DNA from 2 places in the uncultured Zoogloea sp. genome. Region 1 is predicted to be linked to the other one. Evidence: predicted binding sites of a transcription regulator. Region 1 holds the regulator's gene; the other holds the start of a gene.

The links. The regulator FNR, encoded in region 1, switches genes on or off when oxygen is low (the NO sensors DNR and NnrR bind a similar motif). The targets are predictions, from matches to a motif close to TTGANCTAGNTCAA.
Region 2: the regulator FNR is predicted to act here: its motif matches at 1,321-1,334, upstream of Q0672_RS01255 (universal stress protein).

The regions. Positions count from the first base shown of each region.
Region 1 covers NZ_CALAYQ010000140.1:25,388-28,797, reverse strand. Annotated here, with positions in the region: gene Q0672_RS15965 (chemotaxis protein) at 1-98, shown strand, start outside; gene Q0672_RS15960 (MBL fold metallo-hydrolase) at 105-845, shown strand; gene Q0672_RS15955 (SirB2 family protein) at 921-1,307, shown strand; gene fnr (fumarate/nitrate reduction transcriptional regulator Fnr) at 1,308-2,042, opposite strand; gene hemN (oxygen-independent coproporphyrinogen III oxidase) at 2,162-3,410, shown strand, end outside.
Region 2 covers NZ_CALAYQ010000015.1:5,081-8,490, reverse strand. Annotated here, with positions in the region: gene Q0672_RS01260 (class I poly(R)-hydroxyalkanoic acid synthase) at 1-1,128, opposite strand, end outside; gene Q0672_RS01255 (universal stress protein) at 1,410-1,853, shown strand; gene Q0672_RS01250 (EAL domain-containing protein) at 2,011-3,410, opposite strand, start outside.

The sequences.
Region 1 (3,410 bases):
CGGCGCTGATGCAGGTCTCGACGGATTTCGCGGAGGTGATCGCGCAGATCAAGCGATCCCTCGAAGTGCTCGGCAAGGAACGGCTCGTAAAGGACTAGGAACCCATGAAGCAGGCTCACTGTATCTTCCAGGAAGACGACCACCGCTGGCTGGCGATCGCGCGCGACGCGACCAAGCCGGGCTACATCATCGACACCAACGAATACGTGATCGTCGATGGAGAGGAGGCGCTGCTGTGCGACCCGGGTGGCATCGAGATCTTTCCGGCGGTATTCTCGGCCCTGTCGGCCGAGTGCGACCCCACCAAGCTGGCCGGCCTGTTCGCCTCCCACCAGGACCCGGACATCATCTCGTCCCTGGCCCTGTGGCTGGAGTTCAAGCCGGAGCTCAAGTGCTACACCAGCTGGCTGTGGCAGTCCTTCCTGCCCCACTTTGGCGGCGAGGACACCACCTTCGTGCCGATTCCCGATCCGGGCATGACCATCAAGCTCGGCAGCCTCGAGCTGCAGGCCGTGCCGGCCCATTATCTGCACTCGTCGGGCAACTTCAACCTGTACGATCCGAAGGCCAAGATCCTGTTTTCCGGCGACATCGGCGCGGCGCTCCTGCCGCCCGACCAGGGTGGGCTGTACGTGGAGGATTTCTCCCGCCACATCCGTCACGCGGAAGGCTTCCACAAGCGCTGGATGGGCTCCGACCGAGCCAAGCGCGATTGGTGCGAGCGCGTCTCGCGGCTGGAGATCGACATGCTGGTGCCCCAGCACGGCTCAATCTACCAGGGCGCCGACGTGCAGCGTTTCATCAACTGGTTCGCGGCCCTGGAAGTGGGCGTCCTGCGCGGCTGAAGTTGAGGCCCCGCAAGGACGGGGCGGGGCGAATGCCCGACAATGTCGTCAAGGCGTAACCCGATCCGAGGCGACATGTATCTGCTCATCAAGCATTTCCACATCACCTGCGTCGTGCTGAGCGGCGCGGGTTTTCTTTTGCGCGGCTGGTGGTCGATCACCGGTTCACCGCTTCTCGCAGCCAGGCTGACCCGGCGCCTGCCTCACGTAATCGACTCGTGCCTGCTCGCCAGCGCCATTGCTCTGGCGTGGATGGCTGGGCAGTACCCCTTCGTGGATGGCTGGCTGACCGCCAAGGTGCTGGGGCTCCTGGCCTACATCGGGTTCGGCGCCGTGGCCCTGCGGCCGACGCGGCCGCTCGGCGTGCGCGTGACGGCGCTCGCCGCGGCGGCGGTCGTGTTTTCCTACATTGTTTCAGTGGCGCTCACCAAGAACCCGGCAGGCTGGCTCGCGCTCGTCTGATCAGATGGCGTGATGGTTCAGCAGCCGCTTGAGCCCCGGGGTGTCGAGGATGCGGATGTGCTTCTGCTGGACCGCCACCAGGCCTTCTTCCTGGAAGCGGGAGAAGGCGCGGGAGACGGTTTCGAGCTTCAGCCCGAGGTAGGAGCCGATTTCGTCGCGGGTCATGCGCAGATGGAACTCGGACGGCGAGAAACCCCGCGCGGTGAAGCGTTGGGACAGGTTGAGCAGGAAGGCAGCGAGGCGCTCCTCGGCGCGCATCGAGCCAAGCAGCATCATCACGCCGTGGTCGCGCACGATCTCGCGGCTCATGATCTTGTGGAACTGGTGCTGCAGGCTCTCCACCTGGCGCGACAGTTCTTCGAGGCGGCTGAAGGGGATCACGCACACTTCGCTGTCTTCGAGGGCGATGGCGTTGCACGAGTGGTGTTCGGTACTGATGCCGTCCAGCCCGAGGACTTCGCCGGTCATCTGGAAACCGGTGACCTGATCGCGGCCGTCCTCCAGAATGACATCGGTCTTGAACGAGCCGGCGCGGATCGCGTAGATCGCCTCGAAGGACTCCCCGGAGCGGTAGAGATGCTGCTGACGCTTGATCTTGCGACGGCTTCCGACGAGCTCGTCGAGCTGGTTGATTTCCCGCGGGTCGAGCCCGAACGGCAGACACAGTTCACGCAGGTTGCACTGGGAACACGCTGTCTTGATCTCGATAATTGTTGCTGGAATCGCAGAATTCATCTGTACGCTTACCACCTGGACTTGAGAGGATTTACCAACCTTTGGAGCCCTTTGATCCACATCAATACGATTACAGGATGATTCTGCGATCGTTTCGCGGAACTAATAGAAGCACGCCCATGAACGCGACTCAAAAAGATCTGATTTTCGACCCCGAGCTCATTCGCAAGTTTGATGTGAATGGCCCTCGTTACACTTCGTATCCAACCGCAGACCGCTTCGTCGAGGCCTTCAACTCCGACGCGCTGTGCGACTGGCTCGGCAAGAGATCGATCGGCGGGATTGGCAAACCGCTCTCATTATACTTCCACATCCCGTTCTGCAATACGATCTGCTACTACTGCGCCTGCAACAAAATCATCACCAAGGATCACGGGCGCTCGGCCAAGTACCTGGAGTACCTCGAGAAGGAGGTCGATCTTCAGGTCGCCTGCCTGCAGGGCCCGCGGGAAGTCCTGCAGCTTCACCTGGGTGGCGGCACGCCCACCTTCCTGTCCCACGACGAGTTGCGCCAGCTGATGGGCATCGTGAAGAAGCACTTCACGCTGGTGCCGGACGGCGAATACTCCATCGAGGTCGACCCGCGCAAGGTCGATGAAGCCACCGTCGCGCTGCTGGCCGAGCTGGGCTTCAACCGCATGAGCGTCGGCATCCAGGATTTCAACCCGGATGTGCAGAAGGCCGTCAATCGCGTCCAGAGCGAGGAAGAGACCAAGCTGGTGATCGACGCGGCCCGCGCCCACGGCTTCAAGTCGGTGAGCGTCGACCTGATCTACGGCCTGCCCAAACAGAACGTCATCAGCTTCAACCGCACCCTGGAGCAGATCCTGGCCCTGTCGCCGGATCGCCTGTCGATCTACAACTACGCGCACCTGCCCAGCCTCTTCAAGCCCCAGCGCCGCATTGTCGATGCGCAGCTGCCGTCGGGTGAGACCAAGCTGCAGATCCTGCAACTGGCCATCCGCCGCCTCACCGAGGCCGGCTACGTTTATATCGGCATGGACCACTTCGCCAAGCCGACCGACGAGCTCACCACTGCCCAGCGTCAGGGCCGCCTGCACCGCAACTTCCAGGGCTACTCGACCTACGCCGAGTGCGACCTGCTGGCCTTCGGCGTCTCCGCCATCGGCAAGGTCGGGCCGACGTACGCCCAGAACGTGAAGACGCTCGACGAGTACTACGACATCCTCGACACCGGCCGCCTGCCGGTCCTGCGCGGCATTGAGCTGACCCCGGACGACCTGCTGCGCCGGGCGATCATCCAGGCGCTGATGTGCCACTTCGAGCTGTCCATCGAATCCATCGAGATCGCCCACCTCATCGACTTCAAGAAGTACTTCGCCGCCGAGCTCGCCGACCTGCGCGAGA
Region 2 (3,410 bases), on a different contig from region 1:
GAAGGGCGGCGGCGTTTCGCCATACAACCAGCCGTGCACCACGTAATGCCAGATAAGGCTGTTGGAGCGCAGCAGGCGGAAGGCGGACGCCATCTCGGCGCCATCCAGGTAGCCCTTGCGCTCCATGTTCTGGGTGAGGAAGCGGATGCTGCCCTCGTCAACAAAGACCTCGATGTCGCCCGGCTTGTGGAAATCCACCAGCGTGGTGAATAAGGTCCAGTGGGCCACGGGCATTTCTTCGGGTTTGAAGTGGCGGTTCGCCCAGGCCATGTAGGTGGATAGCGCCGTACCGCCGATGCAGTAGCCCACCGCATGCACCTGGGCCGCGCCGGTCAGGCCGCGGGCGGTGTCGATGAGCGGCTGGATGCCTTCGGTGAGGTAATCGTCGAAGCGCACGTCACGCATGTCCTCGCCGGGGTTCTTCCAGCTAGTGATGAACACGTCGAAGCCCTGGTCGACCAGGTAGCGGATCATGCTCTTCTTCGGGTTGAGATCGAGGATGTAGAACTTGTTGATCCACGGGGTGACGATGACGATCGGTGTCTCGTGCACCTTGGCCTTGGTCGGCGTGTAGTGGATGACCTCCAGCAGCCGGTTGCGGAACACCACCTTGCCCGGCGTCGTCGCGAGGTTCTCGCCGACCTTGAAATCGCCCGGGTCGGTCATCCGGATGTTGCCGGCCGACAGATCATCGAGAAAATTGCGGAAACCCTGAACGAGGCTCTCGCCATTGGTTTCAATGGCCTTGCGCATCGCCACCGGGTTGGTCAGCAGGAAGTTCGACGGCGCCATCGCGTTGAGGGCGTTCCGCCACCAGAACGCAGCCCGCCGGCGGTCCTTCTGCGAGAGCCCCGGCGTTTCGTAGAGCATGTCCTGGAAGTGCCGGGTCATCAGCAGATACCACTCCTTGACCAGATCCCAGGTCGGCGACTCGGCCCACACCGGATCGACGAAACGGCTGTCGTCGTCCACCGGCCGGACGGGGTCGGCGCTGGGCAGGCCGACGATCCGGCGCATCGAATGCCACTGGAGCGCCCACAGGCTGTTCGACATGCGCCCGAGCGCCTCGGCGAGTTCCTGGGGATGGGCCATCCAGGCCAGCTGGGCATGCACCAGCGGCGCCGTCATGCCCAGCGGGTCGACGGACGACTCCACCGAATCGTGCAGCTGGCGCAGCGACTTGCGTGCGACATCGATGGGAGGAACGGGATCGTGGCGGGGCATGGTGACAACTCCTTCATATTTTTTGGCCCGGAATCCGGACCTGAACGGCATGTCTGCCGTCAGACAAAATCGTGATCCAAGCAGGTTTCAGTTCGATTGACATTCGTCAATCCGGTTGCGAACATGGGTCGCCATATAATTAGAAAGCCCACCCCGAAGGCCCACCCTCACCAAGGAGTGACAGCATGTTCCGCAACATCCTCGTACCCACCGACGGCTCCGAACTTTCCACATCCACCGTCGCGCGCGCCATCGACTTCGCCAAGGAAGCCGGCGCGAAGCTCACCTTCTTCTACGCCCAGCCCGATTTCCCGACGCCGATCTACGGTGAAGGCGCGCTGTTCGACCCGACAACCCCGGAGCAGTTCAGTCGCGCCGCGGCAGCCGAAGCCGAAAAGATCCTCGGCCTCGCCAAAGCCGCTGCCGACGCCGCCGGCGTGAGCTCGATCGGTGACACCGTCATCAGCGAGGTGCCGTTCGAGGCCATCATCGCCTCGGCCGAGCGCAACCGCTGCGACCTGATCTTCATGGCCTCCCACGGCCGTCGTGGCCTGAGCGGCCTCCTGCTCGGCAGCGAGACCCAGAAGGTCCTCACCCACAGCAAGATCCCAGTGCTCGTGTATCGCTGATACGCTCCGCGCCACTCACCGCAGTCCGATCCGCCCGGTCGGCGCCCCACGGCGTCACCGGGCGTTGTATTTGGTGGGCGGGATGCCGTCAGGCGACGGCAAAAAAGAAAAAGGTCAACCATGTTGACCTTTTGTAATCCCTCGCCACGCCGTCGCTTCAATCCCCCTGCTGCCGGATCCACGCCTCAAGCGACGCCGCGTTCATCGGCTTGCCGTAGAGGAAGCCCTGCATCTCCTTGCAGCCCATGTCCTGCAGCAGCTGCGCCTGGCTCTCGGTTTCCACGCCCTCGGCGGTCACCTCCAGCCCGAGGCTCCGGGCCAGCTTCACGATCATCGTGGCGATGCAATCCTCGGCGGTTTCCGGGGTCAGCTCACGCACGAAGGCGCGGTCGATCTTCACCCGGTCGAAGGGCAACCGGTTGAGGCTGCCGAGGGATGAGAAGCCACAGCCGAAGTCATCCACCGCCACGCGCAGCCCCAAGGCCTTCAGCTCGCGCAGTTGCCGGGCGACGGACTCCGGGTCTTCCATCGCCACCGATTCGGTGATCTCCAGCTCCAGCCGCTTCGGGCTCACGCCAGTGGAGGCGATCACCCCGGCGATCTTGGCCACAAAATCCGGCTCGCGGAACTGGGCCGCCGAGATGTTGATGCCCACCCGGAACGGCGGCAGGCCTTCGCGATCCCAGCGCACGATCTGGCGACAGGCCTCGGCAAACACCCAGTCGCCGATGTCGACGATCAACCCAGTGTACTCGGCCAGCGGGATGAACACCTCCGGCGACACCGCCGCGCCATTGGGCTTGACCCAGCGGATCAGCGCCTCGCAGCCCACCACCTGGCCGCGGGTGGGCGACACCTGCGGCTGGTAGTGCAGCTCCAGCCCACGCCCCAGGTTGAGGTCGGAGCGCAGCTCGTTGAGCAACTGGACGCGGTTCTGGGTGTTGGCTTCCATCTCGGTCGAGAAGAAACGCCAGTGCTGGTCGCCTTCCTGCTTGGCGTGGCTGAGGGCCAGATTGGCACGCTTGAGCAGTTCCACCGCCCCGCCCTGCACCGACGCCACATCCACAAAGCCGGCCCGCGCCCGCATCGGAATCGAGTGGCTGCGCACATGGAAAGGCGCGGCAAACACCTCGAGGATTGCCCCGGCGCCCCGCGCGTCCGGTTGCCAGCACACGCCGAAGGCGTCGCCCGCAACCCGCGCCACCAGCGCCCCCTCACCCACGTGGGCCTGCAGCCGGCGGGTTACCTCCACCAGCAGCAGATCGCCGCTGCGATGGCCGAGGGCGTCGTTGAGCTCGGAGAAACGCACGATGTCGATGATCCCTAGCATCCACCCGGCTGGCGTCAGGCTGGGCAGGCGCTCGTCGAGTCGGTCGAGGAAGCGCGTGCGGTTGGGCAGGCGGGTGAGTTGATCGAAATACGCGAAGAAATTGAGACGCTCGAAGAGCACCACGTTCTCGAAGCCGATGCGCAGATTGACGCACAGCACTTCGATCACCTGGCGGATCAACGCGCTGGACACCGGCGGCAGGTCGAGGTGGATCAGCGCCTCCTTGC